4 regions of the Stenotrophomonas sp. YJH_SMC_119 genome follow, and region 2 is predicted to be linked to each of the others. Evidence: predicted binding sites of a transcription regulator. Region 2 holds the regulator's gene; each other region holds the start of a gene.

Region 1 (3,699 bases), on a different contig from region 2:
ATCGGGCGCATCGCCACCAGCGGCAACAGCAACAGCGACAGGATGGCCACGAACCAGCTGCACAGTCCGATCACCCGCACCTCGTGCCGTCGCGCGTTGAGTACGATGCGACCGCGCATCACCGGGAAGTAGCGCAGGCCGAAGCTCGGCGCGAAGCTCTCGCGGAACGCCATGCTGCCATCGGGCAGCGCATGGAAGGCCAGTTGCAGCCACTTGTCCTGCGGCAGGTCACGTTCCAGGCTGCCCAGCGAGAGCCGGGCCTGCATGGCCGGTGACGCCGCGATGCGTTCGTTGAACAGGGTGATGCCCCAACTGAAATAACCGGCCACCCAGGCCATCAGAAGGACGGTCTCGATCAGCAGGAGTGCGATCAGGGTGATGGCCATCGGTCTTCCATGAACGGGATCGGTGGATCATGCCACAACGATTTCGCCACCCCGGTAGATCCACGCCATGCGTGGATGTTGCGGCGAGGGCCAGGCGTCACACCGGCGGATGAAAGCCGTCCACCCATGGCGTGGATCTACTTCAGCGCTTCCCCGTCCAACCCCAGGTCCCAGGCCAGTCCCAGCAGTGCCTCGTCCGCCCGCGACGGGGCGGGGCGCGCGTCCGCCAGCTGCTGCAGTTCGCGGATCTCTTCGCGGGCGACCTCTTCCAGCTGCTGCAGCTGCTCACGCACGCTCGCGTTGCGCGGGCGCTCGGTATCGGTGAGGGAGGGCAGGGCGCGGATCAGGGTCATGGTGGGGGTACAGGATGCATCCAACGGCGGGTCACAGGCAAAGGCCCCGGACGAACCGGGGCCTTGCGGGCTGCCGGCGAGGGCAGCGGACATCAGGATCAGAACAGCTCGACGGTACCAGCGCCCATGCTCTGCTGGGCAACCGGCTTGTGCGGCGGGCGTTCCCATTCGCTGCGTAGTTCGCGCAGGCGGCTGCCGGTGCGCTGCAGGGCGGTGGCGATCTCTTCGTCGAACACGCCGCCGTTGCGATGCAGCAGTTCCTGCAGAGCCACCGCTTCGCGGTTGATCGCGGTCAGGCGGTCCAGGTGGGTGTGCACGCCGCCCAGCGCCTGGGTGGCAATGTCCTCGAACTGCAGGGCGCGCACCGCTTCGGCCACGCTGCCATCGATCGAACGGGCGCACTCGGACACTTCGCGCATGCCGTCGCCCAGCGAGGCGTTGATCTGCGCGACGTTGTCGAGCATCGCCGCCGCTTCCTGACGGGCTTCGCGGGAGCGGTCCATATCGCGCGAGGCCATGTGCGAGACCGTCTCGCGCACCTTGGCGATGGCGTCCTTGGAGCTGTGTGCCAGCTTGCGGATCTGCTCGTTGAAGGTGGTCGAGCGCTCGGACAGGTTGCGCACTTCGTCGGCGACCACCGCGAAGCCACGACCGGCTTCACCGGCACGTGCCGCTTCAATGGCAGCGTTCAGGGCCAGCAGGTTGGTCTGGTCGGCGATCGACTTGACGTCTTCCAGCAGCGCGAAGATGCCATCCAGGTGCTGCGCCATCTGGTCGATGTGCTGCACGGTGGTGCTGCTCTGGCCGCTCACCTGTTCCAGCGCTTCGACCAGCTGTTCCATGCGGTGGCTGGCGTGCTGGGCGAAACGGGCAACGTCGAGGCCGGCATTGCCTTCATCACCGGCGCGATCGACGATGCGCGACAGGGCCTGGCTCTGCTGGCGCGACTTGCGGTTCATTGCATCGAAGCTGCCGCCGAGGCTGGAGACGGCCTGGCGGATCAGGTCACGGGCGCGTTCCACTTCGCCACGCGAACCGTCGATTTCGTTGCCGACGAAGTTGCGCAGTTCGGTCAGCAGCTGATCCTGCTCACGCAGGACACGGGCGTGTTCGGGAGAGCGGTGCGCCTGGGCGCGGGTGGTCCACCACGCAAAGCCAAGCCAGCTCAGCGTCATCGTGGTCAGGATCGCCCAGCGCAGGGCGGCCGGCCATTCGAAACCGATGGCGAAGGGGAGCAGCAGGGTCAGAGCCAGGGGGGCGGCCAGACGGATGAAAATGCGTGAGTACATGGACGTTCTCGGGAGGTGCACGGAGGATGTATCGGCCGTACCCCCTTTCTCTTTAACGTCGATATGCCTCGAAGTGCATTCTGAATGCGCCGGTTTTCCGGCGCCTTGGCGGCTTCGGGGTCAGAGCCCTTTCCGTGCCGGAAAGGGATCCGACCCCACACCCTCAGGCCAGCTGCCGGTCCACGGCCTCGATCATCGCCTTGCGGCTGAACAGGAAGTCCCAGTAGCTGCCGCCCAGCTGCCGCCACAGCACCGCAGCGCGCACCGCGGCCAGCAGCAGGGCGCGGATCTCGGCCACCACGCCAGCCTGGCCCAGGTAGTGCGGGTTGCCCTGCACCATGACCCGCGGCTTGAGGTGGCTGATGGTGTCGGCGTAAAGGCCTCCCAGGTTGGCCAGCACGTCCGGGTGGCCGCTGTCGCCCAGTTCGGTGGCCTGGCGCTGGGCCCGCTCGATGCCCGAGGCGACCTTGTTCACGGTGGCGCCATCCTGAACGAAGCGGCGCTCCAGCTGCAGCACCGACAGGCCCAGCTTGGGCAGGATCGGGTCCTGGCCCTGGCTGCGGAAGTAGTTGTGCAGCAGGCGCAGGCCGGACTTCAGTGCATGGCGGTCACCGAACACCTCCTGCGGCGAGGACGCATCGACACGGAACACGCTGTCCACGGCGGTGCGCACGGCGGCGGCGTCGGAATGGCCGGTATCGGCGATGCGGCGTACCTGCTGCAGGGCCTGGGCAATGCCGGCCAGGGCCAGGACGCGGTCGTCGACAGTGAAACTCATGCAGCGATTACCTCAAAAGGGGAAGGGGTGGTGCGCAGGCGCTGTTCCAGCGGCGCATCGGTGGCGGCGATCACCGCGCCACCCAGGCACACGTCACCGTCATACAGCACCAGCGATTGACCGGGGGTAACGGCGCGCTGCGGGCGCGCGAAGGTGACCAGCACGCTGCCATCGTCCAGCACCTGGACCGTACACGGCTCATCGGGCTGGCGGTAGCGGGTCTGGGCGGTGCATTCGAAGCGCCGTGCCGGCGGCGAACCGGCGATCCAGTGCGCGGTTTCCGAACGCAGGCGCTCGGACAGCATCCACTTGCTGTCGCGGTCCTGGTCCACGTACAGCACATTGCTGGCCACATCCTTGCCGACCACGTACCACGGCGCGGCCGGGCGTCCACGCACGCCGCCGATGTTCAGGCCCTCGCGTTGGCCCAGGGTGAAATAGAACACGCCCGGATGTTCGGCGATCACGCTGCCGTCGGCCGGGTCGAGGATCTGGCCGGGCCTGGCCGGCAGGTAGCGGCCGAGGAACTCGCGGAAGTCACGCTCGCCGATGAAGCAGATGCCGGTGGAGTCCTTCTTGGCGTGGGTCGGCAGGCTGACGTCACGCGCGATCCGGCGCAGGTCGGTCTTTTCCAGGTCGCCGATCGGGAACAGGGTGGCCGCCAGCTGCTCCTGGCCCAGCTGGTGCAGGAAGTAGCTCTGGTCCTTGGAGCGGTCGGCGCCGCGCAGCAGCAGCCACTGGTGGCCGCGCTGGGTCACCCGTGCATAGTGGCCGGTGGCGATGCGCTCGGCGCCCAGCTCGCGGGCGGCATCCAGGAAGTGCTTGAACTTCACTTCGCGGTTGCACAGCACGTCCGGATTCGGGGTGCGCCCGGCGGCGTACTCGGCCAGGAA
Region 2 (3,699 bases):
CAGATCCGACAACAGGTCGTCGGCGTCGTTCTGCGAGACCGCGTGGCGGTCCAGTCCCTTCAGTGCCGGCCCGGCCAGTTCCGGGTCGGTGCGATGCTGTTCCGGCGGCAGGCCGAGTGCGCCGAAGCCCTCGTGCACGCGGCGGACGATGCCGACCACGCGACGGATGATCTGCCCGGTCAGGTCCTGGTAGCTCTGGGTCAGGGCGATCTCGGTCAGGTTGTGGCGGATGCGCTCGAGCTGCGCGTCCTGGCCCGGCTGCAGGCCTTCAGCACGCAGCTGTTCGGTCAGGCTGCGGCATTCCTCGGCCAGGTCCAGGGTACGGTGCGTGGCCTGTTCGGTCATGGCCACCACGTGGTCCAGGCGTGCGCAGGCGTCGTCCAGCTCACCGGCCTCGCTGGGCACGGTCGGCAGCTCACCCAGTGCCTGCCCCAGCTCGCGGGCCAGCCGCGAGAGGCCGCTCATCATCGGCTGCGTTCGCAGCGCGACCAGTCCGTCGATGCGCTGCCGCCAGGCGGCCTCGTCACCGGACTCGAGTGCGTCCAGGGCTTCCTGCAGGCGCAGGGCGAGGGCGCTCTTGTCGACCGTGGTATCCATCAGGCGCTGGCCGCCAAGCGTTCGAAGATCTTGCCGAGCTTCTCTTCCAGCGTCTGCGCAGTGAACGGCTTGATGATGTAGCCGTTCACGCCGTTCTGGGCGGCTTCGATGATCTGTTCGCGCTTGGCTTCGGCGGTGACCATCAGCACTGGCAGGGTCTTCAGCTTGGCATCGGCACGGATCGCCTTCAGCAGCTCGATGCCGGTCATCACCGGCATGTTCCAGTCGGTGACCACGAAATCGAACGGCTGGCTCTGCAGCAGCGACAGCGCGGCATGCCCGTCCTCGGCTTCGGCGGTATTGGTGAAGCCCAGATCGCCCAGCAGGTTCTTGACGATCCGACGCATGGTCGAGAAGTCATCGACGATCAGGATGCGCATGTTCTTGTTCAAAGCAGAGTTCCTTTGTTGTTCATTCCGGGCGGCCGGGGGCAGCCGCCTCGGGCATGTTCATTCTTCCAGGCCGGCGTCCGCCGCCTCGAAAATCTTGAGCCGGCCACGCAGGCGCAGCACCGCCTGGCCGTGGATCTGGCAGACCCGCGACTCGCTCACGCCGAGCACCGCGCCGATCTCCTTCAGGTTCAGTTCCTGCTCGTAGTAGAGCGAGAGCACCAGCTGTTCGCGCTCGGGCAGGTGGCCGATGGCCTTGCCCAGCTCGCGGCCGAACTCACCACGCTCCAGTACCTGCTGCGGGGTCGGGCCGCCCTGGGCGACGGTGTCCAGCTCGCCCTGGTCCTCGATGCGCGACTCCAGGCTCAGCACCTGGCCACGGGCGGCGTCTTCCATCAACCGCAGGTATTCGGGCAGCGGCATCTCCATCGCTGCGGCCACTTCGGTGGCGCTGGCGGCGCGGCCGCTGCTCTGTTCCAGGCGGCGGATGGTGGCGGCGGCATCGCGTGCACGGCGGTGCACCGAGCGCGGCACCCAGTCGCCACGGCGGATCTCGTCGATCATCGAACCGCGGATGCGGATCGAGGCATAGGTCTCGAACGAGGCGCCCTGGTCGGCGTCGTAGCTGCGCGACGCTTCGATCAGGCCCATCATGCCGGCCTGGATCAGGTCGTCCACTTCAACGCTGGCCGGCAACCGCGCGGCCAGGTGGTGGGCGATGCGCCGCACCAGGTCCGAATGCTGGGCGATGACCTCGTTGGCCGCCGAGCGCTGGACTTCCCTGTACTGGGCTGCGCCTTTCATGCGGCCACCCCGCGCTGCTTGAGGATGCGCTCGAGGAAGAACTCGACGCCGCCACGCGGTTCGGTCGGCGCCTGCCAGCGTGCGGTGCGACGCGCGATCTCGGTGATCGCCAGCGCGGCCGGGCTGGACGGGTAGGCCTTCACCACCGGCTGCTGGCGCTGCACCGACAGGCGCAGCCAGTCGTCCTGCGGCACGCAGCCCAGGTAGTTCAGCGAGACATCGGCGAGGAACTTCTCGCACACGCGGGTCAGCTTTTCGTACAGCACGCGGCCCTCGTTGGGGTCGCGCACCATGTTGGCCACTACCTGGATGCGGTCCACGCCGCGTTCGCGCGACAGCACCTTGATCAGCGCGTAGGCGTCGGTGATCGAGGCCGGCTCGTCACAGACCACCACCACGGTGTCCTGCGCGGCCTGGCAGAAGGTCAGCACGCCGTCGGTGATGCCTGCGGCGGTGTCCACCACCATGATGTCCAGTTCGCGTTCCAGCTCGGAGAACACGTTGACCAGGCCGACGTGCTCGGCCGGGGCCAGCTCGGCCATGTGCCGGCGGCCGGACGCGGCCGGCACCACCAGCACGCCGTTCGGGCCTTCGACGATGACGTCGTCCAGCGAGCAGCGGCCGGCGACCAGGTCGGCCAGCGTGAAGGTCGGGTTCAGCCCCAGGATCACGTCGATGTTGGCCAGGCCCAGGTCGGCGTCCAGCAGCAGCGTGCGCTTGCCCATGCCGGCCAGTGCCACCGCCAGGTTGGCGGACACATTCGTCTTGCCCACGCCGCCCTTGCCGCCAGTGACGGCAATGGTGCGCACAGGGCCGAGCGGCTCGCTGCGGGTGGCCGACAGCGGGAAGGTCTTGGTCAGCTTGGCGTACTCACGCGACGGCATGGTTCAACTCCGGGTTGCAGGGCATATCGGCCGCGCGGCGCAAATCTTCAAGGCGAAGTACGAGATTGGCCGCACTGGCCCGGTGCAGGTCCTCCGGAACGTCCTGGCCATCGGTCACCCAGGTGATCGGGAGGGCGTGGTCCACGGCCACTGACAGGGCGTTGCCGAAGCGGCCGGTCTCGTCCAGCTTGCTCAGCACCAGGCCCTGCAGGTTGGCGGCGCCGAAGCGGCGGACCACCTCGTCCATGTCGCCGAAGCTGGTGTTGGCCGGCAGCACCAGCAGGGTGCGTACCTGGCGGGCGGCGCGCAGCCACTGCAGCTGCGCGGCCAGCGCGCGGTCGCGCGGGCCCAGGCCGGCGGTGTCGATCAGCACCAGCTTGTAGTCCTTCAGGCGTTCCAGCAGCTGGTCCAGGTCGGTGCCGCTGTTGGCCTCGTGCACCGCGATGCCGAGCTGGCGGCCGTAGCCGTACAGCTGCTCGCGGGCGCCGATGCGGGTGGTGTCGGTGGTCACCAGGGCCACATCGCGCGGCGCATGCTTCTCGGCGAAGCGCGAGGCCAGCTTGGCGATGGTGGTGGTCTTGCCGGCGCCGGTCGGGCCGACCAGGGCGATCACGCCGCCTTCTTCCAGCGGGTCGACCGGGGCGATCGGCAGCTTGCGCGAGATCAGCCCCAGCATCAGGCCGCGGCCACGATGGGCTTCGGTCTCCAGCGGGATCTGCATGGCCACGTCGCGGGCCAGCCCGGCGTCGAAACCGTACTCGTCCATCAGGTCCAGCGCGGTGGCGCGCACCGGGCTGCCACGCAGGCGCTCGTCGGTGAAGCGGTTCATCTCGCGCTCGATCACCTGGCGCATGCCGGCCACTTCCTGGCGCAGCTGGCGGATCTCGGCGTCGTCCTGGGCAACCACGGTCAGCGTCGGTGCCGGGGCCAGCATGGGGGCCGGGCTGGCTTCGCCGGCGGCTTCGAGCGCTGCCGTTTCGCTGGCGGCGATGTCAGGCTGGACATCGGCCATGGCAGCGCCCGGC
Region 3 (3,699 bases), on a different contig from region 2:
TTGCCGCCAGCGAATTGGACCTGCTGGTCTGCCTGCTGCGCATCGCACAATGGCGGCATGCGCGGCCCCGCGAAGACGACACGCTGGCACCCTTGCGCCGGCAACTGGCACGCTGTGCGATGGCCGTGCAGGCGGCAAACCTGCCGTTGCGGCAGCGCTCGTTGTCACCGGTCGGGCTGAGGCTGCTCGATCCGACCGGCTGGTTGCGGCAGCGATAAGCCGTCGCGCCCCCCGTGTGATCGCATGCAGAGAGCTGCTCAGCAGTCCATCGTTCCGTGCGTGCTGCCCTCGTCATCCAGCACGTGCGCATGCAGGATCACCTGGTTGCGGCCAGCCCGCTTGGCGGCATACAGGCCGGCATCGGCGTCTGCCAGCAACTGATCGGCACTGGCCAGAGCCGGCGGATGCAGGTAACCCACGCCGACGCTGATGCTGACCGGGCCTTCCGGCAATGGCAGCGCTTCGACCGCTTCGCGCAGCCGCTCGGCCAGCGCCAGCACGCCCGACAACGGGCTTCCGGGCACGATGACGGCGAACTCTTCACCGCCATAACGCGCAACGCTGTCACCACCGCGACCGGCTATGGCCTTCAGCACCCCGGCCACCGCTTGCAGGCAACGATCACCGGCTGGATGGCCGTGCTGGTCGTTGAAGGCCTTGAAGTGGTCGATATCCACCAGCAGCAGGCCCAGCTCGGTGCCGCTGCGCCGTGCGCGATTCCACTCGGACGTCAGCCGTGCGTCGAACTCGCGGCGGTTGGCCACGCCGGTCAGGCCATCCTGCCGCGCCAGTTGATCCAGTGCTGCCTGGCGTTCCAGAAGATCGGTCTGCAGCAGGACGCTGCGCAGGCCGAAGCCAAGGGTGGCTACGACGAAGCCGGCAACGGCCAACGGCCGCGCATGATCGACCACCAGCGTGCCGACCACCAGCAGCAGCAATGGCAGGATGATCGGACCGGCGGCCTGCACCGTCCTCGCCAGCCGCGGGTGCGGCGTTGTGCCTGCGTCCGGCACCGTGTCCAGCGCCAGGCAGGCGATCAGCAGGAAAGGTATGTCGATCAGCAGATCGTTGAACGCACCGAATGCATCGTCGGATGTGTAATGGTTGATGTAGTAGGCCACCAGCAGATAGGCCATCGCGTACAGCGCCAGTGCGCGGAAGAACCTGCGCCGTTCGGGCACGTCGCCGGCCAGCCAGCGCACCACGGCGAACGCGGCGATACACAGGTTCTGGATGTCGAACATGCGCTGCATGTTGGACATCGCATGGGCGTCGACCTCGACACGGGCGGCGAACGATGCGGTGTGCACGAAGAACAGCACACCCAGCAGCGCCGCCATCGCCGCGTCGATCAGGCTGATGCTCAGGCGCTCGCGGCGTGCCCGGGCCAGGATGAACACCAGGGGCACGCCATACAGCACGTAAAGGAACAGGCTTGCGCGCGGGGTGAAATCAGCACGCCCGGCGCCCAAGGCGTCGATCATGTTGAACGCCATGCCGCCGGCCCACAGCAGCAGTGCCAATGCCGTGGCGCGCCACCCCAGTGCCGCGCGGTCGCGGCGGGCCCGCCACAGGCAGGCGGCCGCCGCCAGCAGCGGTGCGCCGGTCAGGAAAACGAAGGAGCCTACCCCGGCGGGGCCAGGCCACAGGGCCAGCACCAGGCCATGGCACAGCACATACAGCAGCGCCAGCACTACCGGCATGCATCCCCCCGATCCGCAAGGCCGTCTACGCGCACGATAGCGCGCCGGCACGCCACAGCGGCGTGATCCACTGCGGCAAAACGACACTCCGAGTGCACCGCGATGGTAGTGCCGGCCGCTGGCCGGCAAACCCAATGAATCACAGGGCTGCAGGTTGCCGGCCAGCGGCCGGCGCTACCGGAAAGCGCTCAGCCCTGCAGGGCGCGGGCGTGGTGGGCGATGTGCTCGCCGATGAAGCTGGCGATGAAGTAGTAGCTGTGGTCGTAGCCGAGCTGCAGGCGCAGGGTCAGCGGATGGCCGGCGGCATCGCAGGCCTGCTGCAGGCGCTGCGGCTGCAGCTGGGTCTGCAGGAATTCGTCCGCCTCGCCCTGGTCGACCAGCAGCGGCAGGCGCTCGTCAGCCATAGCGATCAGCTCGCAGGCATCCCATTGCGCCCAGTCGGCCGGGTTGTCGCCCAGATAGGCATGGAAGGCCTTCTGCCCCCACGGCACGTGGCTGGGCGCGACGATCGGCGAAAACGCCGACACGCTGCGATAGCGCCCGGGGTTGCGCAGCGCGATCACCAGCGCGCCATGGCCGCCCATCGAATGGCCACTGATCGCGCGCGCGTCGGTCACCGCGAAGTTCGCCTCGATCAGCGCCGGCAGCTCCTGCGCCACGTAGTCATGCATGCGGTAGTGCTTCGCCCACGGTGCGCGGGTGGCATTGAGGTAGAACCCTGCCCCCTTGCCCAGGTCGTAGCCCTCGGCATCGGCTACGTCATCACCGCGCGGGCTGGTGTCGGGCGCGACGATGATCACACCGTGCTCGGCCGCATAACGCTGCGCGCCGGCCTTGGTGATGAAATTCTGCTCGGTGCAGGTCAGGCCGCTCAGCCAGTACAGCACCGGCAGCTTCTGTGTTTCCGCCTGCGGTGGCAGGTACACGGCGAACTGCATGTCGCAGCCCAGCGTGGTCGAATGATGGCGGTAGACGTCCTGCCAGCCGCCAAAACATGCGCGGTGTTCAATGCGTTCCATGGTGCTCTCCTGCGCGGCGCGTCAGCGCACGCGTGCTTCTGGTAGATGCCGACCTTGGTCGGGTTATCCACGCCCGGCGTGGATGCCTTGGTTGATCCGTTCATCCAGCTGTGCCAGCAGGCGCAGCAACGATTCGACGCCAGGCTGGCCGTCCAGGTTGCGATACGCCGCCACCGCCACGTCGCTGCGTGGTGGCCACTGGCCGTCGGCGCGGGCTTCGTGCAGTCGCGGCAGGAATACCTGCGCAAGCCACTGCTCGAACGGCATGCCATCGTCGCTGCCGAAGGCCGAAGTCACCGCACGCGGTGGCCCCACCGCGCCGTCGACCCAGCCCAGCGCACGCAACGCCTGCTCGATCGGCGCTACCAGGGCCGCGCGCGGGTCTTCCGCACGCGGCCGGCGCAGGGCATCGAACCAGCCCATGACGCGGCTCAGTAGTGGACCACCGAACGGATCGACTTGCCTTCATGCATCAGATCGAAGGCGTCGTTGATCTTGTCCAGGTCCATGGTGTGGGTGACGAACGGGGCCAGTTCGATATCGCCCTTCATCGCATCCTCGACCATGCCCGGCAGCTGGCTGCGGCCCTTCACGCCGCCGAAGGCGGTGCCCATCCACTTGCGCCCGGTCACCAGCTGGAACGGACGGGTGGAGATCTCCTGGCCCGAACCGGCCACGCCGATCACCACGCTCTGGCCCCAGCCACGGTGCGCGCATTCCAGCGCCGCGCGCATCACGTTGACGTTGCCGATGCACTCGAAGCTGTGGTCCACGCCCCAGGTGGTCATTTCAACGATGACCTGCTGGATCGGCTTGTCGAAATCCTTCGGATTGATGCAGTCGGTGGCACCGAATTCGCGCGCCAGTTCGAACTTGGACGGGTTGGTGTCCACCGCGATGATGCGGCCGGCCTTGGCCTGGCGCGCACCCTGGATCACCGCCAGGCCGATGCCACCGAGGCCGAACACGGCCACGCT
Region 4 (3,699 bases), on a different contig from region 2:
GCACGTGCACTTCAAAGTGCAGATGCGGAGCCTCGGCACTGGCGTTGCCGGTGCTGCCGACATAGCCGAGGACGTCTCCGCGCTTGATCACCTGCTTCTCCGCCAGGCCATCGGCGTAGCGCTGCAGATGCGCGTAGTAGTAGCACCAGCGTCCGCTGGGCTCGAACTGGTAGATCGTCAGGCCACCGCGCTCGCTGTCGAACAGTTTTTCCACCGTGCCATCGGCCACTGCCAGCACCGGCGTACCGGCATCGGCCATGATGTCGATGGCATCGTGCACGCGGCCTTCGCTGCGCGCATCGGTGAACGTGTCGCGCAGCTGGGAGGCCAGGACGCCCTGTACCGGCAGCAGCAGACCCGACGGCGCATCCGCAGTCCGCGCAGCTGACGGTGCGGTGGCGGCGGGGGCAGGGGCCGTGCCGAGCGGCGCTACCGATCCCTTGGCCGGCGCCACAGCGGCTGCCGGTTGTGCTTCCGGCAGCGAGGCGGCTACCGGCTCGCCTGCATCGCGGCGCAGCCACCAGCCGGCCCCCAGTCCCAGCAGCACACCCAGCACGATCAGCTGCGAAAGACGCATCGGCTCACTCCTGCATCACCACGGGGACGGAGGTATCCACCGCATCGGCCACGCGCAGCGCATCCCAGTTGGTCATGCGCACGCAACCATGTGACTCGGTCTTGCCGACATGGCCGGGCTCGGGCGTGCCATGCAGGCCGTAGTGTGGCTTGGACAGGTCGATCCAGACCCGGCCGACCGGATTGTTCGGGCCCGGCGGCAGTGTCGCCTTCTTTTCGCCCTTGCGCGCATCCCAGAACAGCTTGGGGTTGTAGTGGAACGGCGGGTCGCGATACACGCCCAGGATCTTCCATTCGCCAATCGGCAGCGGATCATGCTGGCTGCCGGAGGAAACCGGCACCTGAGCGATAACCTTGCCCTGCGCATCCAGCAGCTGCAGGCTGGAATCGGACTTGTCGACGACCACCTTGGCCGCCTTCGGTAGCGGCGATGGTGCGACATTGGGCACCTGGATGCGGTTGCCCGCCTTGCTCAGATCCACGCCCGGATTGAGCAGCTTCAACAGCTCAGGGGATGCGTGGAAGCGTTCGCCCAGCGACTCTTCGACGTTGTTGAAGCCCAGCGATTTCAGTTTGGCCTGTGCGGCGGGGCCCTTCGGCACCGCCTGGAACGGCCCGGCGACATCCTCGCTGGTCAGCGTGTAGCTGGCCAGGGGGGTGACCGTATCAGCCTGCAGGGCCTGCCAGGTCGCGTCGTCCAGTTCACCGGTGACGGCCAGGCCGTGCGCCGCCTGGAAACCCGACACCGCGCGCCGTTGGTTGCTGCCTACTTCACCGTCGATCTGGCCGGGCGAGAAATTCGCGCGATCCAGCAGCACCTGGGCATGCAGGGCGGAACGTGCTGCGGTGTCCGGTCCGGCCTTCTCGGCAATGGGGGCGGGCAGTCCAGGCGGCGGTGCCTGCGCGAACGCCGGCGATGCCAGCAGCGAGAGAGCCAGCAGGGTGGATCGGTACACGGGTAATGGCATTGGGAACTCCAGCAGATGACGCCACCACCTTGCCTGCAGGCCGCGCCGAGCCGCCGTGAAAGAGATCTGACGTCTGCATGAGCAGTCGGGTCGTTGCGCCACCGTCCCCGCGCGGGTGCGGCCGGCCAAGGGCTCACCAAGGTGAATGGTGCCCCACGCCGTTGGCGGTCGGCGATCAAGATTGCCTGGCGGGCCGCCGATAACGCCACATCCCCCCGTTTTGGATGTACCGATGAACTACTTGAGGAATGTCAGGGTTGCCTGGCGTCTTGGGCTGGGCTTTGGCCTGTTGCTGCTGTTGGTTGCGGCCGTGGTGGCCACCGGCGCCACCGCCAGTGTCGTGCAGAAGCGCGCGATGCAGCAGGTGGTCGATGTCAGCGTGGCCAAGGTGCGCCTGCTCTCGCAGATGCTCGATGCCAACAACCAGATGATGGTCGTTCGCCGCGAGATGCTGATCCGCCAGGGCGATGACCGTGGCCATGATGAGCAGCGCATCGCCGATCTGGTCAAGCGCTATGAGGCCAGTTGGACGGCCTACCAGGCGCTGCCCAGCGACGCCGAGGGCAAGGCCATTGCCGAAACCATCGCCGCCAAGCGTGCCATCGCGCGTCCGCTCAACAAGCAGACCAGCGAACTGATGGAGCAGGGCGACTACCCGGGCGCCGTGGCGCTGACCCTGGGCCCGGTGCAGGAAGCCGCCAACGGCTGGAACAAGGCGCTGTCCGATGGCGTGGACTTCGAGGAGAAGGAAAGCCGTGAGGCGGCCGCCGAGGCGATCCGCTTGGGCGAGCGCAGCCTGCTGCAGCTGCTGGTGCTGGGCGGCGTCGCGCTGCTGGTGGGCATCGGTGCCTCGGTGATGATCGGCCGCAGCCTGACCGGCCCGCTGGCCCGCGCGGTGAACCTGGCCGAGCGCCTGTCCAGGGGCCAGCTGGATCAGGAGTTCCGCCTCGGCGGCCGTGACGAACTGACCCAGTTGGGCGAGGCGATGGCCAGCGTGCGCCAGAGTGTGCAGGCGGCGATCGGCGCGCAGCTGCAGATGGCCGAACAGCACGAGGCCGGTGCGATCCGCTACCGCATGGACGCCAGCGCCTTCCCCGGCGATTTCGGCCGCATGGTGCAGGCCACCAACAGCCTGGTCGAATCGCACGTGCAGGTGGAACTGCTGATGGCCGAAGTGATGCAGCGCTATGCCATCGGTGACCTCAGCCGCGACCTGCCGGACTACCCGGGCGAGAAGGGCACGCTGACCCGCACTCTGGCCGCAGTGAAGCAGAGCCTGATGGCGATCAACGCGCAGATCGATGCACTGGCCCGCGCCGCGCGCGCCGGTGATTTCAGCATGCGTGGCGATGCCGCTGCGTTCCAGTTCCAGTTCAAGGCGATGGTCGAGCACCTCAACGGCATGATGGCCAGTTCGCAGGCCAGCATAGCTGATGTCTCCGACGTGCTACGCGCGATCTCGCACGGCGACCTGACTGCACGCATGGACGGCGAGTACGACGGTGTATTCGCCCGCATGCGTGACGACGCCAACACCACCACCGCGCAGCTGACCGGCATCGTGCGTGGCATCCAGGTTGCCGCCGACAGCATCAACAACGCGGCGCAGGAACTGGCCGCCGGCAACAACGACCTGTCGCGCCGCACCGAGCAGCAGGCCGCCAACCTGGAAGAAGCCGCCGCATCGATGGAGGAACTGACCTCGACTGTGCGCCAGAATGCCGAGCTCGCTCGTCAGGCCGACAGTGAAGCGCATGCCGCCGGTGCCGCCGTACGCGAAACCGAGCAGGCGATGGCGCAGATGGCGTCGGTGATGGGTGAGATCGATCAGTCCTCGGCACGCATCTCGGAAATCTCCACCGTGATCGACGGCATCGCGTTCCAGACCAACATCCTGGCGCTGAATGCTGCGGTTGAAGCCGCGCGTGCAGGTGAGCAGGGCCGTGGTTTTGCCGTGGTCGCCAGCGAGGTACGTACGCTCGCACAGCGTGCCGGTGTCGCCGCCAAGGAGATCAAGGAGCTGATCGAAGACGCCGCTGCCAAGGTGAAGAGCGGCCTGGCGGTGACCGTTGAATCGGAAGCCGCGATCGCCCGCGTGGCCCAGGCCAGCTCGCGCACCACGCAGCTGATGAGCGACATCGCAGCGGCCAGCAAG

The links. Region 2 encodes FliA, which starts transcription of late flagellar genes. Its sites were predicted from a motif close to TAAAGTTTNNCNNNCNNNGGCCGATAA; they were not measured.
Region 1: the regulator FliA is predicted to act here: its motif matches at 2,057-2,083, upstream of AC5P6S_RS07435 (methyl-accepting chemotaxis protein).
Region 3: the regulator FliA is predicted to act here: its motif matches at 1,812-1,838, upstream of AC5P6S_RS03710 (GGDEF domain-containing protein).
Region 4: the regulator FliA is predicted to act here: its motif matches at 1,721-1,747, upstream of AC5P6S_RS01290 (methyl-accepting chemotaxis protein).

Annotation. Positions count from the first base shown of each region.
Region 1 covers NZ_JCAFRP010000003.1:310,967-314,665, reverse strand. Annotated here, with positions in the region: gene AC5P6S_RS07445 (hypothetical protein) at 1-386, opposite strand, end outside; gene AC5P6S_RS07440 (hypothetical protein) at 524-739, opposite strand; gene AC5P6S_RS07435 (methyl-accepting chemotaxis protein) at 838-2,028, opposite strand; gene hflD (high frequency lysogenization protein HflD) at 2,192-2,806, opposite strand; gene mnmA (tRNA 2-thiouridine(34) synthase MnmA) at 2,803-3,699, opposite strand, start outside.
Region 2 covers NZ_JCAFRP010000020.1:30,195-33,893, reverse strand. Annotated here, with positions in the region: gene AC5P6S_RS20080 (protein phosphatase CheZ) at 1-597, opposite strand, end outside; gene cheY (chemotaxis response regulator CheY) at 597-989, opposite strand; gene AC5P6S_RS20070 (RNA polymerase sigma factor FliA) at 1,047-1,790, opposite strand; gene AC5P6S_RS20065 (MinD/ParA family ATP-binding protein) at 1,787-2,674, opposite strand; gene flhF (flagellar biosynthesis GTPase FlhF) at 2,661-3,699, opposite strand, start outside.
Region 3 covers NZ_JCAFRP010000001.1:816,131-819,829, forward strand. Annotated here, with positions in the region: gene AC5P6S_RS03705 (hypothetical protein) at 1-218, shown strand, start outside; gene AC5P6S_RS03710 (GGDEF domain-containing protein) at 258-1,703, opposite strand; gene fghA (S-formylglutathione hydrolase) at 1,892-2,722, opposite strand; gene AC5P6S_RS03720 (YqcC family protein) at 2,786-3,145, opposite strand; gene AC5P6S_RS03725 (S-(hydroxymethyl)glutathione dehydrogenase/class III alcohol dehydrogenase) at 3,154-3,699, opposite strand, start outside.
Region 4 covers NZ_JCAFRP010000001.1:273,941-277,639, reverse strand. Annotated here, with positions in the region: gene AC5P6S_RS01300 (M23 family metallopeptidase) at 1-577, opposite strand, end outside; gene AC5P6S_RS01295 (L,D-transpeptidase family protein) at 582-1,544, opposite strand; gene AC5P6S_RS01290 (methyl-accepting chemotaxis protein) at 1,777-3,699, shown strand, end outside.